DNA from 3 places in the Komagataeibacter diospyri genome. Region 3 is predicted to be linked to each of the others. Evidence: riboswitches for the same ligand, from Rfam matches in the RefSeq annotation. Region 3 holds a riboswitch; each other region holds the start of a gene.
What was found. A riboswitch is a leader RNA that binds a small molecule or an ion and turns the genes downstream of it on or off. The one in region 3 is predicted to bind cobalamin.
Positions count from the first base shown of each region.

Region 1: linked by a shared signal. The riboswitch ahead of ACE2AA_RS02965 (TonB-dependent receptor plug domain-containing protein) and the one ahead of ACE2AA_RS10195 (CbtA family protein) in region 3 are both predicted to bind cobalamin.
Region 2: linked by a shared signal. The riboswitch ahead of ACE2AA_RS12555 (DUF1636 domain-containing protein) and the one ahead of ACE2AA_RS10195 (CbtA family protein) in region 3 are both predicted to bind cobalamin.

Region 1 is NZ_CP171836.1:645,430-653,461, reverse strand. It holds gene ACE2AA_RS02970 (ABC transporter substrate-binding protein) at 1-820, opposite strand, end outside; gene ACE2AA_RS02965 (TonB-dependent receptor plug domain-containing protein) at 834-2,933, opposite strand; cobalamin riboswitch at 3,052-3,270, opposite strand; gene ACE2AA_RS02960 (neutral/alkaline non-lysosomal ceramidase N-terminal domain-containing protein) at 3,328-4,692, opposite strand; gene ACE2AA_RS02955 (hypothetical protein) at 4,800-5,225, opposite strand; gene ACE2AA_RS02950 (PadR family transcriptional regulator) at 5,525-6,124, opposite strand; gene ACE2AA_RS02945 (efflux transporter outer membrane subunit) at 6,248-7,681, opposite strand; gene ACE2AA_RS02940 (efflux RND transporter periplasmic adaptor subunit) at 7,638-8,032, opposite strand, start outside.
Region 2 is NZ_CP171836.1:2,679,524-2,687,555, reverse strand. It holds gene thiC (phosphomethylpyrimidine synthase ThiC) at 1-58, shown strand, start outside; gene ACE2AA_RS12585 (hypothetical protein) at 200-628, opposite strand; gene ACE2AA_RS12580 (branched-chain amino acid aminotransferase) at 826-1,917, opposite strand; gene ACE2AA_RS12575 (nitroreductase family protein) at 2,059-2,922, opposite strand; gene ACE2AA_RS12570 (MDR family oxidoreductase) at 3,254-4,234, shown strand; gene ACE2AA_RS12565 (CbtB domain-containing protein) at 4,410-4,634, opposite strand; gene ACE2AA_RS12560 (histidine phosphatase family protein) at 4,726-5,334, shown strand; cobalamin riboswitch at 5,388-5,632, shown strand; gene ACE2AA_RS12555 (DUF1636 domain-containing protein) at 5,789-6,187, shown strand; gene cobW (cobalamin biosynthesis protein CobW) at 6,193-7,245, shown strand; gene cobN (cobaltochelatase subunit CobN) at 7,277-8,032, shown strand, end outside.
Region 3 is NZ_CP171836.1:2,172,382-2,180,413, reverse strand. It holds gene ahcY (adenosylhomocysteinase) at 1-896, opposite strand, end outside; gene ACE2AA_RS10220 (dipeptidase) at 977-2,026, opposite strand; gene ACE2AA_RS10215 (aldo/keto reductase) at 2,218-3,054, shown strand; gene ACE2AA_RS10210 (transglycosylase SLT domain-containing protein) at 3,269-4,447, shown strand; gene ACE2AA_RS10205 (peroxiredoxin) at 4,484-5,101, shown strand; partial or broken gene ACE2AA_RS10200 (IS5 family transposase) at 5,179-5,930, shown strand; cobalamin riboswitch at 6,093-6,272, shown strand; gene ACE2AA_RS10195 (CbtA family protein) at 6,299-7,024, shown strand; gene ACE2AA_RS10190 (extracellular solute-binding protein) at 7,015-8,032, opposite strand, start outside.

The DNA.
Region 1 (8,032 bases), 1.5 Mb from region 3:
GGACGGTTCCAAGTCTATCGCGGGCGGCATGCAGCAGGGCGACACTGTCCAGCGTCTGTGGCAGGCCACACAACCACAGCCGTGAGGGCAGATCCAGACGGTGCGGCCCGGCAAACGCCTGTTTCAGCGCCGGATGGTCCAGCATGGACTGGGCAAGGGACGTGCCCTGCCCCGAACGGTCAAGCACCAGCAGGTCGGGTGGATGCGCAATCAGCAATTCCATGGAAAAGCGGGCGGATGCCTGCCGGTCCATCACGGTCGCATAATTACGCAGGCCCGCATGGGCCAGAACGTCGTCCGGCAGCGAGCCCGCATGGGTGACAAAACCATTGGCGGCATAAATTGCCGCTGTCGGGTCGGTGGGGCCGGGAGCGGCTGAAAGGGATGCAAGGCGGCGGGCAAAATCCCCAGCCAGTGTCCGTCCCCGGCTGCGCGCGCCAATGGCGTTCGCCACCACCATGATCTGGTCGGGAATATCCGCCAGTGCCCGTGCTGGCGGCAGGACGATAACCCGCGCGCCCTGCTCGCGCGCCGCCTGAATGGCGACGGCTGCCGTATAGGTCCCGCCCAGCACGACATCGGGGTGGGACGCCACGACATTTTCCGCCGTAGGGCGCAGGACGGGCACCTGCCGCGCCTGTTCACACAATACGGCATTCCAGCAGTCGCGCGCCAGCGGCGTCACTCCCGTAATCTGACCGGGTCCGGCCAGCAGCAGAAGCAGCTGGTCGGTACAGACATTCAGCGACACCACGCGCGGCAATGACTGCGCCCGCACGATCGGGGCACAGGCAAGAAGGCCCGCGACAATGCCCGCCATAACCCCCTTCACGTCAGTAATTCAGCATGAACCCGCCGTAACCGGCGCGACCGGGCTGCAGGTAGCCGATCGGGTCCTCGAACTGGTGGTCCAGCAGGTTGTCGGCGCGGGCATAGACGGACACATAACGGTTGATCTGGTAATTTGCGGCCACGTCGATAGTAAAATACCCATGCCCTTTGGCACATGTGCTGCATGTCTCGCTGCCAATGACCGGCAGGCCGCGCCAGCCGCTGGTATACAGGATGTTGCCCGAAAATGTCAGGTCGCGGATGGGGGTCCATGTCGTGTTGAAATTGAATTTGTGCTGGGGACGCTGCAGCAGTTCGTTGTGGTCTGCTTCATCCCGCGCATGGGTCCAGGTGTAGCTGAGGTTAAATTCCAGACCACGCAGCGCCTTCCAGTTCACGAATGCTTCCACACCGTACATCCGTGCCTTTGCCACATTGGCATAGGAGTAATTATAGTCGTATGCCGAATCAATCGAAAGCGAGGACTGGATCAGATTCCGGACGCGGCTGTCATACCATGTCGCGCCAAAATTCAGGCGATCATGCAGCAGCTTCTGCTCCACCCCTGCATCGTAACCGACCAGTTGTTCCGCCTTCAGGTCCGGATTGCCTTTTTCGGAATAACCGGCCCCCACCTGGCTGGCGAATAGCTGGTACAGCGATGGACCATGAAAACCCGAACCGGCACTGGCCTTGATGATGGTCCCGGTTCCCGGCACATGGATCGCGGGGGCCACGCGCCATGTCACATGGTTGCCATAACGCGAATTGGCGTCGTAACGGATATTGGCCGCGCCATACAGGATATGGTGCCAGTTGCCCTGATACTGCCCGTAGCCTGCGGTCGTATCCATGCTGGCGGATGTATCATATCCGCTGTCCCACATGCTGGACGCCGTATGGCTGGTATTGAACGTATCGTGGAAATGTTCGGCCCCGATCAGAAGCTGTCCATACTGCCGTAAATTGAACGTGCCGTGCCAGTCCACCTTCATCCGGCTGGAACGGTAATAATCAGGGTCGGGACTGATCGGACTGCCGTAAGCTGTGCCCGTTTCCGTCCAGCGGTTGCGGTTGGTCATGTAACCAAGGCCAAGCACCTGATCGAACAGTCCATGGAACGACACAAGATGCGCCGTGCCGCGCACGATGGCCTCGTTCTGGGTGGTCTGTTCCCGCACGCCTTTATCCCCGTACAGATTTTCGCTCTGCAGGTCATACACCGAATAGGAATGATTGTTGTCCTGTATCAGCCGCGCCGTAAGTCCCAGGTCAAAATTATGGGTGACATCATAACCCAGCCGGATATTGACGCCACGGTTGTCATTCCGGTTGCCTTCATGGCGCTGCTGCCGGTCCGCGCCGTAGTAGCGTTCGATATAGGACGGAATATTATGGAAGCCGTCCATGCGGTAATGGGAGAATTCCACATTATAATGAAATCGCCCCCTGCTGCCGCGCGCGCCGAATGTCTGGTTGAATGTCCCATACCCCCCGCCTTCGATCCGGACGAACGGCCTGAATCGTCCCTGCCCCTGCGCTGTGGTGATATCGATGACGCCGGCCATGGCGTCCGCGCCGTACAGGCCGCTCTGCGGACCGCGCAGGATCTCGATCCGGCCCATGCCATCGGTCACGAACGCGCCCGCGTCAAACATGCCGGTCGAGGAACTGCCGTCGTTGATATCCATGCCATCAAGGCGGACCTTGACCTCGTTGGCGTTATTGCCACGCATGAAAATGGACGAGGTACCACCCGGGCCACCCGTCTGCACCACGTTCAGGCCCGGCTGGCGTGCAAGGATATCAGTCAGGCTGCGCCGCTGCTGGGTCTGGATCTGTTTTTCGGTGATGATGGTCATGCTGGTGCCGATATCATCCACCTTTGTCGACCGACGGGCGGCACTGACGCTGATCAGTTCAGGAAGGCCCGTGTTGTCCAGCGAAACAACAGCTTTCGATTTCCTGTTCTGGACAGCATACTGGTTGGCGGGCTGCTTTTGCGGTGTGTCCCGTCTGGACAGATCATCGGCGCGCGCCACACAGGCGCCCATTGTTACCAGTGTGGTGGAAGCAATCAGCAGATTCCGAAAAAGGATCATGGAATTCAGGTCTCGCGGTCACATCATCGTTGCCACGAGAGCGTGTCGCCACACGGCTTCCGATCCGCAGGAAGGCCCGTGACACCACACCGTCAGGACACCCCGCCCGACAGTTCCCGGTCGCAACCATCATGACGGCAGGTCTCCTGGCTCACGGCGTGGCATCCTGCACAACCTTCCCGGAAAACCGCAGTCTCCAGTGGCCCGGACCATGACATCCGGTAATGCAAGGACATACCGCTTACAGTTGCGGGGACAGCCGGAGCATTGGATCGTAACCCGCACTCCGTTCCCTTTTAATCCCCCCGCAGGGGGAACCGTCGGCATGGTTCTGATCGTGCGGGGCGGTCCTGTCAACCCGGATGGTCCCGCGCCCCATGCCCGCTGGCAGCCGTTAGCGGGTGGCGGGCCGGGCCTGCTTCAGCAGCGCCGCGATCTGCGCACAGGCCGCTTCCCCTGCCCCTTTGGCAAAGGACGAACTCCGCGCTTCGTAGGTATAGCGGTCATAGCTCCGCGCATCGGGCATGTATTTGGCCCCGCCATCGATCATAGTCGCCACCATGGTATGCGCAAAGGGCGAATGGTCGCGGATCCGTGCACCAAGGCTGGCCGCCAGTTCCGGCCGCACGCCCACCAGCGCCAGGTCGCCAATACGGACCAGCACGACCGGCAGCGAAACCGGTGACCCGGCCGTATAGGCAAAAGTGGTGACAGGCCCCGTGGCGCGACCCGTCCGTGGCGGGAATGCCTGCGACGCCACCTGTATGTTTTCACGCCGGATGTCGAGTGTCGGCATATCGGCAGTCCTGATCTTCCCCGCCACATCGACGATCTGTGCGCCAAGGCGCGCGCCCAGCAGGTCAACAATCGCGAAGCCGGCTTCGTGAATGTCAATCCGGCCTGCCTGTCCATCCGCATTCACGACGGGACGGCTGGCCTGAAGATAGGGTGCCTGATCGCCTGCCGCCCCCACCACGAACAGGGCAGTCGCGTCAGGGCCGTACTGCGCCTCGACATGCCGCATCGCAGCACCGGCAAGATCCGCCGTCATGAGCCTGCTGCCCGTGCTGGATACGGACCCGTCCATGACCGAGGACTGCACGGCAAAATTCGTCATGACCGCCAGCGGCCTGCCATCCAGCCGGTCAATGCGCAGCACGCTTACGGTCGGGTCCGTATCGCCCGCGTCATCCGCGCCCAGCCACCATCCATACGGTGTCCACACATCACGGTTCACGCTGACCCGGCTTGTCCCCACGCCCGCGCCCAGACGCGCGGGCTGTCGCATTGCAAAGGCCCGCGTCGCGGCCTGACGCGCGGCCTGTATGACTGCCTGCCATGCAGCGGCATTGGCCTTCATATCCGTACCCGGTGGCGTCTGCCCCGCCGCGAATACATGCGGCGCTGAAAAGGTGTGGCTGGCGCTGACAATGATATTGGGGGCAGCAATGCCTGCGACATCCGTCACGGTGGCCTTGATCGCGGTTATCAGGTCATCAAAGATGGATGTCAGGTCCACCACGACAATGGCAAGCCGTGTTGTCCCGTCATCAAGCAGCAGGACACGCACGGCCAGCGGATCATGCTGCCCGGTAAACCCGTCAATGGGAAACTGGCTGGCCGGAAACACGATATCCGCCCGCCCGCTTCCTGCACGAAAAGCAGGCTTCGCGGCCATGGCGGCATGTACAGGAACCGCACCCAGCGCCACAAGCGCGCCAAGACCCATGCCCCCCATGAAATCCCGTCTTGTTGGCATGGTCCCGTTCCCTGTCTTATTTCTTTTCATGGGTGCGATATGATTACGCCTGCCCATAATAAAAAAAGGCCCGGCAATAAGCCGGGCCTTCCGTTGTGGGGCGGAAATCAGTTGGAGCTGTTGTTCTGGTTCCAGCCGCCGTTGTGGTCACCACCGCGACCACCGCCGCCGTGTTCACCCCAGCCGCCATTCTGGCTGTCGCCACCACGGTTGCCGTTCTGGCTGTCGCCGCCGCGGTTGCCATGTTCGCCCCAGCCGCCACGCTCGCCAGAGCCACCGTTGCGGTCACCACGACCTTCGCCACGGCCTTCACCGCCGCGATCACCACGCTCGCCACCGTTGCGGTCACCGCCCTGGGAATCGCCACCCTGGCCGCCTTCGCCGCCGCCATGGCGACCACCGTGATGGCCATGGCCACCACGACCACCATGTTCGCCCTGTTCACCACCCTGATTCCAGTCCCCGGACTGGGCATGTGCTGCCAGCGGGAGGGAGGCGCCAAGAGCAAGTGCGAAAAGAATGGAACGCTTCATAATATGATATCCTTTAATTCGACCGTTTAAACATTGTGTCATATGACAAAAAATGTAAGGCCGGATGATGTAACAAAAAGCATCAGGAATATCCTGCGCAAAAATCATCAGGATTTATGAGGCAGGATTATTCCGGAAAATATTCCAGATATCGCTGTATATTCTGGAAACTGAGTGGCCTGCACTGGATCACTCATAAATCACGCCATGTCTTCCTGTACGGAACAGACCTAATACATGGCAGGATTATGGGAAGTATTTCCTAACCTGATGATTACCCGGCCAGGACAATACAGGTTTCAGACCTGCCCGATCGCCCGGGCGGCGTCATCCAGCAGGGCGGCGATCTTTTCCTCGGCATCCGTATCAAGGCCACCGTTACGCAGCCGCAGGCGCAGCGCCGTGCGCAGGTTTTCCATGCCCCGCATGACCGGCATCGGAACATTCTTCCTGCCGCCCCTGCCCTCTGCCGCACCTGTCGCGGCGCGGGACAGGATTTCATCAAGGGCCGCGCGACTGGCGTTCAGGAACGCCTCGCCTTCCGGCGTAATGTGGTAGTTCTTGCGGCCATCAGCTTCGACAATCCGGGCGTAACCCGCTTCATCCAGCCAGGTCAGCGTGGGGTAAATCACGCCGGGGCTGGGGGCGTAGCTGCCACCGAACTTTTCCTCGATCATGCGGATCAGTTCGTAGCCGTAGGTCGGCTTCTCCGCGATCAGCGAGAGGACCAGAAGCCGCATCTCGCCATAATCGAACAGCCGGTGACGGCCGCCCCGGCGACCACCACCATGATGTCCACCGCGACCATGATGGCGGCGGGGTTCCCCCCCACCGGCCATGCCTTCGGGGGAGAAAGTCTGGCGGTTACGACCGCCTGCGTGTCTGTTTCTGTGTTTCATGCTTACCGATATACGTTCCGATATATCTTACGTCAAGATATATCGAGATATGTTTTTAAAAAATATTCCCAGCCCCGTAATACCCGGCGGAAATCCGCCTGTTTTCCCTGACGGCGGGCAGTATCACCTGTTCAGCCACCCGCCCCCCATGGCGCGGACAAGGTCGATCCCGCTGACAAGGCGTCGCGTATTGACCGTAATCAGATCTTCGCGTGCCTGCAGTTCAGCCGTCTGGGCGATGACGACCTGAAGGTAATCCACTGCCCCTTCCCGATACTGGACGGTTGCCAGATGGTCGGTACGTGTGGCGGCACTCACCGCCTCATCCTGCCGTGCGGCGGCGTTCGCCAGATGGTTCAGCAGGGCCAGCTGGTCTTCCACCTCGCGGAATGCGTTCAGCGCCGCCTGCCGGTAATCCGCAGCCGCCTGCGCATATTCCGCATGGGTTACGGCCAGGTTGGCGAACCGCCGACCACCATCAAATATGGCCAGTGTCGCCAGCGCCGGACCCAGCGCCCATATACCCGTCCCGGCCGATGCAAGGGCGCTGGTCGTGGTTTCCGAACCTGCGTTCGCGCCCAGCGTGATATTGGGAAAAAATGCAGCCCTCGCGACTCCGATCCGCGCATTCGCGGCAGCCATATGCCGTTCCGCCACCGCCACATCCGGCCGGCGTTCCAGCAGTGTGGACGGGGCCGTGACGGGAATGACCGGCACGGGCGGAAGGTCGGTGGCGGACGGGATGGAAAAGGTCGAAGGCTGCGCACCGATCAGCACGGCAATGGCGTGTTCGATCAGGGCACGGTCGGCCACCTGCTGTTCAAGCCGGGACTGGGTCGTGGTCAGCTGGGTCCGGGCGCGGCCGACATCCAGTTCATTCGCTGCCCCACCGACAAAACGCTTCGTGGTCAGGTCCAGCGCCGCCTCATAGGCCGCCATGGTCTGCCGCAGCAGGTTGATGCGCGCATCCAGCCCGCGCAACTGGAAATAGTCATCTCCCAGTTCCCCTTCCAGACTGAGCCGGACCGCTGCCAGATCCGCCGCACCTGCCTGCGCATTGGCCCGCGCCGCCCTGACCAGATTACGGATGCGTCCCCAGATGTCCGGCTCCCACGATACGGTGCCACCGGATGCGTAATCCCGGTATTCGTAATAATTGCCCGTGGCGGGAAACAGCGCACGTTCGCGTTGTGCGCTGGCGGTCGCGTCGATCTGGGGAAAGAATTCGGCCCGCGCGCGACGGACAAGGGCACGCGCCTGATCATACCGCGCCACGGCCGCCGCCAGTTGCGGGCTGCCGTGTTCGATCCCGTCTTCCAGACGGTTCAGGTCGTCATTGCCCATGACCGTCCACCACGCGCCACGTTGCATGGCGTCCGCGGGCCGTGCCGGGGTCCATGGCCCGGTTTCCCTGAATGTGGCGGGAATATCGGGTAATGCCGGTTTCCTGTACCGCGGGGCCAGGTTGCACCCGCACAGCAGGGACATGAGGAGCATGACCCCCACACGCCAGTCAGGCGCCATGTCCGCCCTCGCGCGGTCTGACGGGGTCACCATCCCCGATATCATCCGGCGGGTTGGTAATGACCCTGTCCTGTGGTGCCACGCCCGTGACCTCAAGCTCCGTCCCGAAATCGATCAGGATCGAGACGGGCCGTATCCTGACATGGTTGCGTCCATCCACCACCGCCACGGTGGTCCCGTCCCGGCGGAACAGCAGGCTGCTGGCGGGAATGCGCACGCTGGGCGGTGCCTGTGGGCCGGGGCCGTGAAACGTGAAGGCAATCTGGGCATACGCGCCGGGTTTGAGCAGGGCTTCCGCATTGTCATAGACCAGCTGGACCAGCATGGTGCCAGACTGGGAATCAACCGCGTCCGAGGAATGGATCAGGTGGGCATCAAACTGCC
Region 2 (8,032 bases), 510 kb from region 3:
CAATAACGGCAACCGGATCTATGTACCGGTTGATGAAGCGGTCACACCGGCGGAATAAGACGCGCCCAGCCCCATGCCAACACGCATGGGGCTGGGCCTGTCACCACAAAAATAAAGAAGTCTTTGGTGAATCTTTTTTAAAAAGGCGGCGCCCGGAAACTTTTATCTTCTTGTAAACAGGTTATTTTTAAACAAGCCATTACCGGGAAATGGTAACGCAATCCGCATCGGATGCAGGCGTTTCGGCCACCCTGATTTCCGCCACGACACTGCCTGCCGCACGACGGATCATGAGGAACGGGCCCGACCAGGAACCGGCGATATGCCACTCCCCCTCGATCTCGCTGCCATCCGCGTTCAGCGTACCCCTGTACAGCACGGCATGCTGGCGCACGCCGTCCTCATACATTTTCGTAAAACGTACCTGCGTACTGGTCCGCTCTCCCCGCACCATGGCAATGAAACATTGCCCGGCATTCGCACCCGACGTGGCACGTTCCGTCACCGTGCCACCCACATGGCTGCCGGCCTCGAACAGCGATGCAGAGAAAAACTCCGGTGTCAGCGTGTGGGGATAACTGAACTGCCCATCCCACTGCCCTGTTACATCCAGCACTTTCCCAGTCATCGGACCTGTTCTTTTCCTAAAAAATACCAAAAGTTTTCGGGTGCCGCCTTTTTTTACAAGGCAGCGTTCTTTTTTGAAGCTTGTCCATCTGGATACAGACGGGGCGGAACATGCCGCAACCGCATGAGCCGTCCCCTGTATATGATAACCATCAGTCATGGCCGGGCGTGCAGGACACCCCGGCCATGACCGGAAAATCAGATAATCTTTTCCACCCAGCCATGGGTATCGGGCGCCGTGCCGCGCTGGATGCCAATCAGGGCATTACGCAGCTTTTCGGTCACGGGGCCAATGCCCTTGCCATCACCGATCACCACTTCGCCCTTGTGGCTGCGGAAACGCCCGATGGGGGACACCACCGCCGCCGTGCCACAGGCGAACACTTCCTTCAGGCGACCGGACGCGGCATCGGCATAAAGCTGGTCGATGGCATAGGGTTCCTCACGCACGGCCAGACCCATTTCACGCGCCAGCGTCAGCAGCGAATCGCGCGTGATGCCACGCAGGATCGTGCCGGTCAGCGGCGGGGTGCCGACGGAACCGTCATCGAACACGAAAAACACGTTCATGCCGCCCATTTCCTCAATCCAGCGACGCTCCACCGCATCAAGGAACAGGACCTGCGCACAGCCATGGCCCTTGGCTTCCTGCTGCGCCAGAAGGCTTGCTGCGTAGTTGCCGCCGCACTTGGCTTCCCCCGTGCCGCCGGGGGCGGCGCGACAGAAATCGGACACCCACACGCTGACCGCTTCCGCACCGAAATAGGCGCCCACGGGCGAGGCGATGACCATGAACATGTATTCCGACGCGGGTTTCACACCAAGGAATGTCTCGCTCGCGATCATATAGGGACGGATATACAGGCTTTCATCGGGATTGCCGGGCACCCATGCGTGATCCACGCGCACCAGCTGGCGCACCGCCTCGACAAACACTTCGTCAGGCAGATCCGCCATTGCCAGACGTTCGGCCGACTTGCGGAAGCGCGCTGCATTGGCATAGGGGCGGAACAGGGTAATGCCGCCTTCGGCCGTGCGGTAGGCCTTCATCCCCTCGAAAATTTCCTGCGCATAGTGCAGCACGGCCGCCGCCGGGTTCAGCGAAATCGGTGCATAGGGCTGTACGCGGGCATCATGCCACCCCCTGCCTTCCACATAACGGATAACGACCATGTTGTCGGTAAAGACACGCCCGAAACCGGGATTGGCCAGAATTTCCGCCCGCCGCTGCGGCGAAACCGGTGAGGTGCTGGGGGAAAGCGTAAAGGGAAGGGAAGTGGCGCAGTCCATAGCCGTTGTTTCTCTCTCATCATGGCGCTGGCGCGATACACAGGGCGCGCCCCTGCCCGCCAACAGACGCGGGCAACGTAGCAGAAGTTCACCAGAACATTGTGCCGGTCAACCCCGACGCATGCGCATGACCCCTGCTTTTCATGCCTCGCCCAGCATGAAACCAAGGGCCCGCAGTGCCTGTGGCAGATGTTCGCGACCGTGCAGCGCCTTCACATCACCCAACCGCGCCATAACACTTTCGCTCCATCCCCGCGCGGGTTGCCCCTGTGCCGCGCGCGCGGCGGCAAGACGTTCATCATACGCGGCAATGGTGGCGCGGTCACTGGCGGCATCAGGATCATACCGCTCGGAATGCAGGACGGCATGCTGCGGCAGGCGGGTGCGGATGGCAGTTGGCTTCTTGCGGTCGGGGTAGCCAACACTCATGCCGAATACCGCAAACGTGCGCGCTGGCAGGCCCAGTTCCGCGGCGATGGCTTCGGGCTGGTTGCGCACCGCCCCCACATACACGATTCCCAGACCGTAGGATTCGAACGTGGCCGCTGCATTCTGCGCGGCGAAAGCAGTATCCATCACCGCGCCCAGGAAGGTATCCAGACAGTCCACCCCCGGTAATGTGCGGCCCTCCGCCTGGCCCACATGCTCCAGCCGCGACAGGTCGGCAATCCACGCCAGGAACAGTGGCGCCTGTGCGATGAAATCCTGGTCCCCCGCGATCTTCGCCAGCCGGGCACGGCGGCCAGCGTCACGCACGGCGATCACGCTCCATGCCTGCAGGTTGCATGATGTCGAGGCCGACTGCGCCGCCGCCACCGCCGCTTCCACTACGCCATCGGGAAGTATCGCGGGGCTGAAGGCGCGAACGGAACGATGGGTCATGAGGCTGCGCGCCACCGGGCTTTCCGGCAGGGGGCTGGGCGGCGGCCGGGTGCCATACCGCGCCTGCCACAGCGCATTCATGGAAGACAGGGCGGGAAAGGAAGAAACTGTGACGTCGGACATCGGCATGCCTCCTGCCTGTGCAATAATGGCTGAAAAAGCAGCACACCACACCGTCCCCCCGGCGGGAAGCGTGGGAAGGTCACACCAGACCTGCACTTTTTCATGTCAGCGCACATGCCGCGGCCAGATGACATGCGCGACATGAGTCCCGGCTGATCGCCATTGTAAAATCATTTTGTATAATCAACGGTTTTTCTGAACACGCTGCTTCACGATCATGCGAAATCACGTAGTTGCACATAGGAAGATAGACCTAAATCGGGCATGAAAACTGCATTGAACGCGGTTCAGCGTTCCATTTTTTCCTTCATCATCACGGAAGACTGCCAGCATGTTCGACGCCCTCATGATCAGCCGCGCGGATGGCGTGGTCACGACCCGGCTGGAGCAGGTCGATCCCACGCGCCTGCCCGAAGGCGACGTAACGGTGGAAATCGACCATTCCAGCCTGAACTACAAGGACGCGCTGGCCATGACCCGTGGCGCGCCGGTGGTGCGGCAGTTTCCCATGATCCCGGGCATCGACCTGGCGGGACGCGTGCTGCATTCCGATGATCCGGTCCACCGCCCGGGCGACCGGGTGCTGGCCACTGGCTGGGGACTGGGGGAACGGCACTGGGGCGGGCTTGCCCGCATGGCGCGCCTGCCGGGGCGGTGGCTGCTGCCACAGCCTGCCGGGCTGACCGCACGGCAGGCCATGGGAATCGGCACGGCGGGCTTTACCGCCATGCTGTGTGTCATGGCCCTGGAGGACGGCGGCCTGACCCCTGCCAGTGGCCCCGTTATCGTCAATGGCGCAGGCGGCGGCGTGGGGGGCATGGCCATCATGCTGCTGGCGCAGCTGGGGTATCAGGTGGCGGCGGTAACCGGGCGGCCACAGCTCCATGCCTACCTGACCGGGCTGGGTGCAGCGGAGGTGCTGCCACGCGATACACTCAGCCCCACGGGCAAGGCACTGGAAACCGCACGCTGGGCGGGGGGAATCGACGTGGTGGGGGGTGAGACACTGGCCGCCATGTGCGCTTCCATCCAGCACGGTGGCACGGTGGCGGCCTGCGGACTGGCGGGCGGACTGACGCTGCCGCTGACAGTGGCGCCTTTCATCCTGCGCGGCATACGCCTGCAGGGAATCGATAGCGTGATGTGCCCGCGCCCACGCCGCATGACCGCATGGACGCGCCTTGCGCGCGATATCGATCCCGTGCGCCTGGAAAACATGCTGCATGACGCCCCCCTGGCTGATGCCATCGGCATCGCGCCGCGCATCCTTGCCGGTCACATCCGGGGACGGACTGTCATCAACATGGGCTGATCAGCATACCTGGCGGGAAAAATGGAATTTGCGGGCGCAGCGTTTTTTACAAAGGCAGCATTTCCTGATCCGGTTTCAGGAAACAGCCCCTCGAACACACCCAATAAAAAACGGCATACCCGCCGGGGCATGCCGTCCTTCATTCACCGTCGCGCCGTATCGGCACGCAGGCCGTTCAGTGACAGGGGAAACCCAGCAGATGGCGGCCATCATGTACGAATTCATGCACGTAATGTCCGGAAATAAGGGAAGTCGCACCCTGCTCGGCGCCCACGAAATAGATCAGCAGCGACGCCAGAACCAGCCCGAACACACCCCACGGCAGCAGGTCGCGAACCGGGATGGAAACCTGCGGCGCAGCGATCGCGGCGCTGGACAGAACGGATGTATCTTGGCTCATACTGGTAACTCCATGGATCTCGTGCGACCCGGAGCAGCATGCAGGGGACGCACCATGTCAGGCCGCCCTTCCCATAACCGGATCTGGGTCCATGTTTTCAAAATTGACGTGGAAGGTCAATCATTCCCTTGCATATCCCACCCCTTCCCCACACGCAGGGCCGCATGGCATGAACCAGACCCTGACCTGTATTGCACTGCCTGCCCCCGACTGCGTGCGCCATGGCATTTTTCCACTGCATGACGAGACATGCCCGCTACCCGCCGACCTTGCGCGACATGTCGAGGACGCCGAACAGATCCTGCTGCCCCCCACCATGCCAGCCCCAGACACACGCAACACCTTGTCCGAACCAGCCCTGCGCGCCCCGGATATGGGCGCATGGCAGGGACAGTCACTAAAAGACCTGCCTGCCGCCGCTCTTGCGCGCTGGGTTGCCGATACCGGTTTCGCCCCGCCGGGTGGGGAAAGCCGGGCTGCACACCTGCAGCGCGTGACGCGGTGGCTTGAAGCCCTGCCATCTGCGCCCGCACGCATGGCAGTGCTGGCCGATGCCACGGTTGTACGGGCCATCGTGGTGGCCGCCCTTGGCGGCACAGCGGCAATGCTGGTCCGTCTGGATATCGCCCCCCTGACCCGGACGCACCTGACGCGCCATACGGCATGGCGCGTGGCCGTCAGTGGCGCACCACTGCCATGACCGCATGACATGCGCGACGGCCCCGGTTTTTTTGACAGCGCCGGGACCGATCGTCTAAATCCGCCAGTGATGGTCCCCCTGTTGGGGGAGAATAGGGAAGACGGTGCGCCATACCGGCAATTCCGTCGCTGCCCCCGCAACTGTAGGTGGCTGTTTCCCGGCCTGGTCCGCCCATTGCGGGCCAGCATGCGCCACTGGTTCCCGTGATCGGGACCGGGAAGGCCGCCGGGATCGAGGACGCTGACCCCAGCACCCTCCGCCACAAGCCAGGAGACCTGCCATCATGTCCGTCCGCAGGCGGACAAACAGGACCGAGATTCAATCGCATGGCCGGCGGGGTGCCCGGCACGCGACAGGCCACCGCCCTGCCCGTACGCAGGTCGCAGGGCCATGACCGTGCACCCCGCCCACCGCTGCCCGTGCGCAGCAACGCCGCGAAAGGGCACGGACCATCATGAGCATTCCCGCATCACCCGATCCCATGGAGGCTGGCCCCGTTCACCTGCATGTCTGCGTGACGTGCCGCCGTGGCCTGCCCGCGTCCGACAACCCGCCGGGGCGCCAGTTGCATGACGCCATGCATGTACTGGCATCAGGCAACCCGCAGGTCGTCGTGCATGAAGTCAGTTGCCTCGCCGCCTGTAACGATGGCTGCACTGCCGTGGTGGCCATGCCGGGCAAATGGGGCTGGCTGCTGGCCAACCTTGGCCCGGAAAAGGCCGCTGACCTCATGACCTATGTCGCCGCTTACGGCGCTTCACGCAGCGGTACCGTCATGCCGTCCCGCCGCCCTGCCAGCCTGTCGGACATGGTACGCGGCCGTTTTCCTGCCACCCTTTTTCCTGGAGCCTGATCGCCATGACCCCATCCAACACGGCCCGCGCCAAGGTGCCCGTTACCGTCATCACCGGTTTTCTGGGGGCAGGCAAGACCACACTGCTGCGCCATGTCCTGGCCAATGCGAAAGGCCGGCGCATCGCCATAGTGGTCAACGAATTCGGCACGCTGGGCATTGATGGCGACACGCTGCGCGCGTGTGGCGTGGAAGGATGCCGGGACGAGGACATTGTGGAACTGACCAATGGCTGCCTGTGCTGCACGGTGGCCGACGACTTCCTGCCCACCATGGAAGCCCTGCTGGACCGTGAAGCAGCCCCCGACCATATCGTGATCGAGACATCAGGACTGGCGCTGCCCAAGCCGCTGCTCAAGGCGTTTGGCTGGCCCACCATCCGCACCCGCATGACGGTCGATGGTGTGGTCACGGTCGTGGACGGCCCCGCCGTGGCTGCCGGCCGCTTTGCCGATGACCCGGCGGAAGTCGCCCGCCAGCAGGCGGCCGACCCGTCGCTGGACCACGACAATCCACTGGCGGAAGTGTACGAAGACCAGTTGCTGTCCGCCGACCTTGTGATGCTGAACAAGACCGACCTCATGACCCCGGCACAGGCCGATGCGGTGGAAGCCTCCATCCGCGCCGAGATCCCGCGCGTGGTGAAAGTGGTGCGTGCAACCGATGGACAGGTGGACCCTGCCATCCTGCTGGGCCTTGACGCTGCGGCGGAAGACGACCTTGACGCCCGCCCGTCACACCACGATGCCGAAGGCGGCGAGCACGAGCATGATGATTTTGAAAGCTTCGTCGCCTCCATTCCCGAACAGGACAGCGTAGAAGGCTTCATTGCCCGCCTGAAAACGCTGGCCGAACAGCATGACATCCTGCGCATGAAGGGCTACGCCACCGTGCGCGGCAAGGCGATGCGCCTTGCGGTGCAGGGCGTTGGCAGCCGTTTCCGCCACCAGTTCGACCGCGCCCTGTCCCCTGACGCGCCGCGCACGGGCAGCCTTGTGGTCATTGGACAGAAGGGCATGGATCAGTCCGCCATTACCGCTGCCCTGGCGCAGGGCTAGACGGCAGGCCAGCGGAAAACGGGGCGCCACCATGCACCTGCTTGCACGTGAAGTCCGCACGCTGGAGGACGGCGAACAGGCTGAAGACCTGGGGCACGCCCCGGCGGATATCGTGTTCCTGTCCTTTTCGGACAGTGACCTTCTGTGCCTGAACGCAGCCCACGCGGCGCAGGATGCGCCGAGTGCAACCCTGCGCATGGCCACGCTGTCGCGCCTGCTGCACCCCATGTCGATCGACCTGTACGTGGCCGACACGATCATGGAATCGCGCTGCGTGGTGGTCCGGCTGCTCGGCGGCGTGGAATACTGGCGCTACGGGGCGGAAGAACTGTCCCGTGCCTGCCGGCAGGCCGGAATTCCGCTGGCCTTCGTGGCGGGTGACGGGCGCGATGACCCCCGCCTTGCCAATCTTTCCACCGTGCCGGAAGCCATGCGCGCCCGCCTTGATGCGCTGCTGCGCACCGGGGGGATGGCCAATATGGAAGCCGCCCTGCGGCTTATGGCGCATCTGGCCGGACGTGGACCGGATGATGGTGCCGCCCCCGTCCCCCTGCCACCGGCCGAATTACTGCACGCAGCCGACCCGGCCCTGCCGCTGCGGGCCATGGTGGTGTTCTACCGCGCGCACCTGCTGGCGGGGGATATCGCGCCCATCACGCAGCTTGCAGCCCGCCTTGCACGCCGCGGCATGGGGGCGGACCTTGTTTATGTCACGTCGCTCAAGAACCCCGATTCCGCCCGCCTCGTAGCCGCGCGGCTGGCGCAGGCCCCACCGGATGTCATCATA
Region 3 (8,032 bases):
TTGCACACGATGGCACGGTTCTTCATCTCGCGCATGTGCTCGATGGTGATGACGCCCTCGTTGCCGGTCGCGGTGACGAAGATATCGCCACGCGGCGCAGCATCTTCCATCGTCACGACCTCATAGCCTTCCATCGCGGCCTGCAGCGCGCAGATGGGGTCGACTTCGGTCACCAGCACGCGGCAGCCCGCGTTGCGCAGGGATGCGGCCGAACCCTTGCCCACGTCGCCATAACCGGCAACCACGGCAACCTTGCCCGCCATCATCACGTCCGTGCCACGGCGGATCGCGTCCACCAGGCTTTCACGGCAGCCATACAGATTGTCGAACTTCGACTTCGTGACGCTGTCGTTGACGTTGATGGCCGGAACCTTCAGCAGGCCCTTCCTGGCCATGTCCCACAGACGATGCACGCCGGTCGTGGTCTCTTCAGAGACGCCCCGCACGTCATTGAGCATGTCGGGATACTTCTCGTGCATCAGCGTCGTCAGGTCCCCGCCGTCGTCGAGGATCATGTTCGGCGTCCAGCCGTCAGGCCCCTTGATGGTCTGCTCGATGCACCACCAGAACTCATCCTCGGTCAGACCCTTCCACGCGAACACGGGCACGCCAGTCGCGGCGATGGCGGCCGCCGCCTGGTCCTGTGTCGAGAAGATGTTGCACGAGGACCAGCGCACCGTGGCGCCAAGCGCCGTCAGGGTCTCGATCAGCACGGCGGTCTGGATCGTCATATGCAGGCAGCCGGCGATACGCGCGCCCTTCAGCGGCTTGGACGCGCCATATTCCTCACGGAGCGCCATAAGCCCCGGCATTTCGCCTTCCGCGATCGAGATTTCCTTGCGGCCCCACTCGGCAAGCGAGATGTCCTTGACCTTGTAGTCGGTGCTGGTGGTCATTTCTTATCCTGTATTCGTCAATGCGGCACAGGATATACCCCGTTGGGCCCGCGTGATCCAGAGCGCGCGGGATTCCATATTCACGCGATCGTGCTGGCGACCTCTTCCGCCTGCTTCAGGATACGCAGGAAATTTTCTCCCCACAGGGCCGCGATCTGGCTGCGGTCATAGCCACGGCGCAGCAGTTCTGCCGTAAGATTGGGCGATTCCGATGCATCGGCCCAGCCGCGTATGCCGCCTCCGCCATCGAAGTCGGACGAAATGCCAACATGCTTGATCCCGATTCGCTGCACCGCGTAATCGATATGGTCCACGAAGTCCGCCACCGTGACCGGGCGTATGTCGCGCACGTCACGCGGGCGCAGGAAGGCATCCATGGCGGTAATGTGGATGACACCGCCACAGGCCTTCAGCGCATCAAGCTGTCCATCATCAAGGTTGCGCGGGTGATCGCACAGGGCGCGCACACAGGAATGGCTGGCGAAGACCGGCGCGCGGGACAGATCGACCGCCTGCATCATGGTGTCGCGTGACGTGTGCGATACATCAACCAGCATGCCCGCGCGGTTCATCTCGGCCACCGCATCCCGGCCAAGGCCGGACAGCCCGCCATGCAGCGTTTCGGGATCATCAAGGTGATGCATGGGCCGAGCCGAGTCGGCCAGCTGGTTATGTCCGTTATGCGTCAGCGTCATGTAACGCGCGCCCAAGGCACGGAAACGCGCGATAAGCGACAGCTCCTCGCCAATCGCATAACCGTTTTCCACGGCGGGGATGATGGCGATTTCCCCTGCGTCATAAGTGGCGCGCACTGCCGCTGCCGTATCGCATACCCGCACGCCCGGAATCTGGCCGGTCTGCCCGATTACGCGCAGCATCGCTTCCGCCCGGGTGGAGGCCGCCTCATGCCCCGTCACGTCACGTGCGCCCTGTCCTACATAGGCGACAAGACAGGCCGCCCGCAGGCCGCCTGCGCGCATGCGTGGCAGGTCCACCCGTCGCGACGGGGCACCCGTGGCGAAATCATCCCGGTCCGGCCAGGGGATGTCCACATGGGTATCGATGGTCAGCAGCGTGCGGTGCAGTTCGATCGCGTCCGTGGCGGATATGTCGGTTGGTGTGTCAGTCATGGGGCCTCCAGCAATGGTGACAATGAACCACATGCAGCCCAGTCCTGAAAACTGGGCATAAACCAAAAGTGGTTGCCTGTCGTTAGGGTAGGGACCGGCGACGCACGTCCAGCCCCCGGCCCGGTCGCCACCCCGCCGCCTGCGCGCCGGGGCACCATGAGCCGCCGGGAGCGCCTGACGAAGGAACGACCATGACCACCTCCATTCCCCTGCTTAAGCTGAATGATGGCCACAAGATCCCCGCCATGGGGTTCGGCACCTATCCGCTGGACAATCCGCAGGCCGAAAAGGCCGTGCGTGAGGCCCTGACGGCGGGCTATCGGCTGTTCGATACCGCGTCGCGTTACGGAAATGAAAGCGGGGTAGGGACCGGGCTGGTCAGCTTTGACGTGGGGCGTGAGGACATTTTCGTCACCACCAAGCTGCGCGGCGCCGATCAGGGATATGACAGCACGCTGCGCGCGTTTGATGAGAGCCTGGCACGTCTGAAGATGAGCTATGTCGACCTGTACCTGATCCACTGGCCGCTTCCCGCCAAGGACCAGTATGTCGAAAGCTGGAAGGCGATGATCCGCCTGCAGAAGGAAGGACGCGTCCGCTCGATCGGTGTTTCCAACTTCCTGCCTGCGCATCTGCAGCGCCTGATTGATGAAACCGGCGTCACCCCCGCCGTCAACCAGATCGAGATGCATGCCGATTTCGCGCAGTCGGAACAGGTCGCGCTGCACAGGAAACTGGGCATCCTGACCGAGGCATGGAGTCCGCTGGGGCGCGGGAAGCTGCTGGAAAACCCCGTTGTCAAACGGATCGCGGACCGGCATGGCAAATCCACCGCACAGGTCCTGTTGCGCTGGGTGATCGATTGTGGCGTGGTGCCCATTCCCAAGAGCGCGCATCCCGATCGTATGCGCGCGAACCTGCATTCATTCGATTTCCAGCTGACATCGGATGACATGAGTGATCTGGCAACACTCGATAGCCCCCACAACCGCACCGGTGGCGACCCGGCCACCTACGTCGAGGAATGAGAGGTCATTAAAAGGTAAAAGGTTTCGGGTGCCGCCTTTTTTCAAAAGGGCGGTATTCTTCTGAAGCTTTCTGCCTGCAAAAACTTCACTAGGCATTGTGACAGGCCCATATCAACCTGACCCGCCGGTTACGTCATGGACATGTTAACGGGTCAGGATTGCACAAGCCGAAGTCACGCTGTTATGGTGCGGCGCCCGTCCCGTCGGGCGGGCCATGTTGGCGCGTCTGCCATGGGAAAATGGGCATGACCGGGATCATACCACCAGCATGGCACCAGCGCAGGCAGTAGCGGCATCTGACGAACATGACGGTCTGGCGCAGGCTTCCTCCAGGCGTCGGTCACTGCGATGGCTGGCGCTGGGGTTCGCGGGCATGCTGGCCGCCTGCGCTCATAATCCTTCTTCTGAAATGAGCGAGGAGCAGATCATTCACGAGGCCGAGTCCTATCGTGCCCGTGCCCACGCCAACTATACCCCGCCAGGGCCGCCGGAAGACCCCTGGGGGCCTTATATCAACGAGGCCGCGCAGCGTTTCGATGTGCCCAGCGTCTGGATTCGTGAGGTCATGCGGCGCGAGTCGGGGGGCCAGCTTTACCATAATGGCCAGTTCGTGACCTCACTGCCGGGCGCCATGGGACTGATGCAGCTTATGCCGCCGACCTACGATATAATGCGGGCGCGCTACAACCTTGGCCCTGACGCCTATGACCCGCATGACAATATCGAGGCGGGCACGGCCTATATTCGTGAAATGTACGACATTTACGGCTCCCCCGGTTTCCTTGCCGCCTATAATAGCGGGCCGGGACGACTGGATGATTTCCTTGACCGTTACCATACCCTGCCCAAGGAAACGCGCGATTACGTCGCTTCCATCGGGCCACGGATCGCGGGCAGCAGCCCGGTCAACCGTTCACAGGCCGACCTGCTGGTGCAGGCGCGCGCCCTTGCCCGCGCGCAGGCGGCGCAGAATGCGCGTGGCGGCCGGAGCCGTGGCCGCCAGCTTCTGGCATCCGTGCCGCGCGGGGCTGCGGCTGATACGCCATCGCCTGAGGCTGCCGCAGTGCGCGCGGCATGGAGTGCCCGGGAACAGAATGGACTGGCCCCGATGGCCGCGGCCGGAACCCGCCCCGGCGTCATCAGTATGGCAAACAGTCATGACTGGGTGGTGCAGGTCGGTGCTTATGGATCGATCGGGCAGGCGGAGCATGCGGCGGGGCAGGCACGGGCGAAGGTTTCGTTCAGTGGCGTGCATACGCAGGTTGCAACCGTTGCATCGGCGCGCGGTCATGTCTATCGTGCAAGGCTGACCGGCCTGTCGCACGAAGCGGCCCAGCAGGTCTGTCAGCGACTGGGTGGATCAGGATGCCAGATTCTGCCGCCAACCACATGATGGCATAAACCCTGTCCCACAGGGTGATGAGGATACATGAGGTATTTTTACAGGCGTTCACGCTGGTCCCTGCCGGGGCTGTGCCTGCCGCTGGTCGGTGTCATGGCGTTTGCCGGCTTTGTCTGTTTTTCCTCCGCGCGCGCGGCCCTGCCGGTAGGCAGCCAGGCCCCCATGTTCAATGCGCAGGCTACCACGAATGGCAGCGAGTTCGATTTCCGGCTGGCCGATGCGCTGCGTCAGGGACCCGTAGTGCTGTATTTCTATCCCGCTGCCTTTACCCGTGGCTGTACCATGGAGGCGCATGATTTCGCCAACGCCATGGATCAGTACAAGGCGCTTGGTGCCACGGTCATTGGTGTTTCCACCGATGACATGCCAACCCTCGACCGTTTTTCCGTAAGCGAAGGTCATGGCCGCTTCCCCGTCGCGACCGACCCGAAGGGCCAGATTGCAAAGATGTATGACAGCCGCCTGCCGCTGGTGAACCGCGCCAGCCGCACGTCCTATGTCATTGCCCCGGATGGCAAGGTGATTTACGCCTATAGCGCCCTGTCGCCCAAGGGACATGTCAGCGGGACGCTGGGGGCGCTGAAGCAGTGGCACGCGGCGCAAGGTAATGCCAGCAAGGTCACGCTGCCCGCCACATCCCGGTAAAGACCTGTTTCCAAAAAATATTGGGGGCTGTTGGGAATTGAGTTTTCTAAAGGGCCATGATGTGTTTCAAAGACCATATGGATCGCTTCATACTGACGGATGCCCAATGGGCGAAAATGGAACCGCTGTGCCTTGGCAGGAAGACGGATCGAGGTCGCAGCGGGAAGGATAACCGCCTCTTTATCGAAGCGGTTTTATAGATAGCGCGGACCGGCAGTCCGTGGCGGGATCTGCCGACGTATTTCGGACATTGGAACTCGGTTTACTCGCGCTACAGTGACTGGATGAAAGCCGGTGTTTTCAAACGGCTTTTTGACGCTGTCTCTGACGATGCCGATATGGAATACGCGATGATTGACGGTACGGTGGTCCGGGTTCATCGCCACGGCCAGGGCGCAAAAGGGGGACCCGGAATCAGGCGATAGGACGCAGTGTGACGGGGTGGTCGACCAAGATCATCGCCATGACCGACGCCCTGGGCAATCTGGTCCGCTTCACGCTTATTCCTGGCCAGCATTACGACACGGTCGGGGTTGCCCCCCTTCTCGAACCGGCGGATTTCAAGGGGATTCTCGCTGACAAAGCGTTTGACGTCCACTGGATCGTGGACGCCCTACACGCGCAAGGGGCCTGTGTGGTCATTCCCCAGCGCAAAAACCGCCTCGACAGACGCCCGTTCGATGGGGCCCTGTTCAAAGCACGCCATCTCATTGAGAACTTCTTCTGCAAGCTCAAGGAGTTCAAGCGCATCGCCATGCGCAGCGAAAAAACAGACAGATCATTCGAAGCCATGATCTATCTCGTTGGCGCAATCATCAATTCAAGATAATTCCCAACAGGCCCTGATAAAGATAAAAGTTTTTTGAGTGCCGCCTTTTTCAGAAAGGCGGCGTTTCCTGGAGCTTTTTGAAAAAAGCTTCACCAAAAACTTCTTATGATTTCACATAGACTTCTGAAGTAGCCCTCAGGGCCGCAACATTGACTTGCGCTCTCTGCGCGGTATTGACTGGTCTCTCCGTATCCGTGGGGAGAAGCCGGTGGGATTCCGGCACGGTCGCGCCACTGTACACCGCAGCCCATGCGGAAGTCAGACCTCCCGGCGGATAGAGCTTCATTCCGTTACGGGACGCGCTTTCCCGACAGGAGATCTGACCCCATGTCCTTTATTTTTCCCCATATGCATCGGGATATGCCCTGATGGCCGGACGCCTTCTGCTGCGTGGCATGCTGGCTGGCATTGCCGCCGCTGCCCTTGCGTTCCTGTTCGCCCGTGTGTTCGGCGAACCGCAGGTCAACCTTGCCATCGCCTTTGAATCCGCCATGGATGCGGCGGCGGGTGAACCGCCGGAACCCGAACTGGTCAGCCGGGGCGTACAGGCATCCCTTGGCCTGCTGACGGCGGCCGTTATGTATGGCGCGGCCTATGGCGGGCTGTTTGCGCTGGTGTTCTCGCTGGCGTACGGCCGTATTGGCCGCTTTTCGCCGCGCATGCTGTCCATGCTGCTGGCGGGGGCGGGGTTTCTGGCCGTGGTGGTGGTGCCGGACCTGAAATACCCGGCCAATCCCCCCGCCGTGGGGCAGCCGGAAACCATTGGCCTGCGCACGACCGCCTATTTTGAAATGGTTGTCTTTTCGCTGTGCGCTCTGACGCTGGCGGTCCTGTCGGGTCGCGCACTGGCTGTACGCCTGGGCAACTGGGGTGCCACGCTATGTGGGGGGGCGGTGTTCGTTGTGCTGGTGACGCTGCTGCAATGGGCACTGCCCGACATCAATGAAGTGCCGGACAATTTCCCCGCTACCCTGCTGTGGCGCTTCCGTGAAGCCGCCCTTGGCATGCAGATCGTGCTGTGGGGCGGCCTCGGGCTGGTGTTCGGCATGATGGCCGATCGGCTGCTGGGACGCGGTGCGCCGCGTTACGGCTGATCCGGCGTATCATCCCCATCGTTCTTTCCGCCCATTTTGTCAGGCGTCGGGGCGGCGGTGGGGGTGTTGTCCTTCATGACCCTGTCCCATATTGCGTGCAGCTTGGTGTCCATGGCCTCATCCAGCACGGGGAAGGAATGGCTTGCCGCGATATAGGCAGGCTGCTGGTCCCAGTGCAGTGCGGCTTTCGTGTCCGCATCAAGCGGCGCGCCTGTATTGGCGGGCATGCCCCAGAAACACGATGACGTTGCCAGCCGTGCCTGTGCCGCAGGCGTGCGCAGGTATTGCGCGAATGCCAGCGCCAGTGCCTTGCGCTGCGAGGCTTCGATGATCGAGATGCCATGCTGCCACCGGATACCGCCCTGCCGTGGCAGGGTGAATGTCAGGTCCGGCCGCTGTTTCGGGATATCGGGTTGTGCCGTGGGCGTACTGACCGTGCCACCTTCGCCAACACCCGCCGTGGTCCATGCGCCACCGCCAACGACAATATCCACCACGCCATCGGCCAGCGCCTGTTGCACGCTGGCGCTATCGCCCACCAGTGTTGCATTGGCGCGCAGGGCCACAAGCCTGTCCTGCAATGCGGGCAGGTCGGCGTCCGTCAGATGCGCGGGATCAAGTCCCAGCGCCAGGGCGATATAGGACAGGATGGGCAGGTAGCTGTCATAAATTGCGATATGCCCGTGATAACGCGGCTGCCATACCGCGTTGATGTCCTGCATGTCCTGCGCGCTGACATGGGCCTGATTGAAGGCGACGGCGTGGAAGCCGTATTTTTCCGGTACCGAGTACAGCCGCCCCTGGTACGAACCGCCTGCCGGATTGGCAATGGCGGCAGGAATGCCGTCCGATGGGAAATCCGCTGTGTCCAGCGGCGCCAGCAGGCCGGCGGCGGCCAGTTGCGGGGCGGCTGTTTCCTCCAGGATCACCACGTCCCAGTCGCCTGCCTGCGACTGGCGCAGGATGGTCCGTGCAGCGGCGGTGCTGTCGATATCCTTGAAATGGACC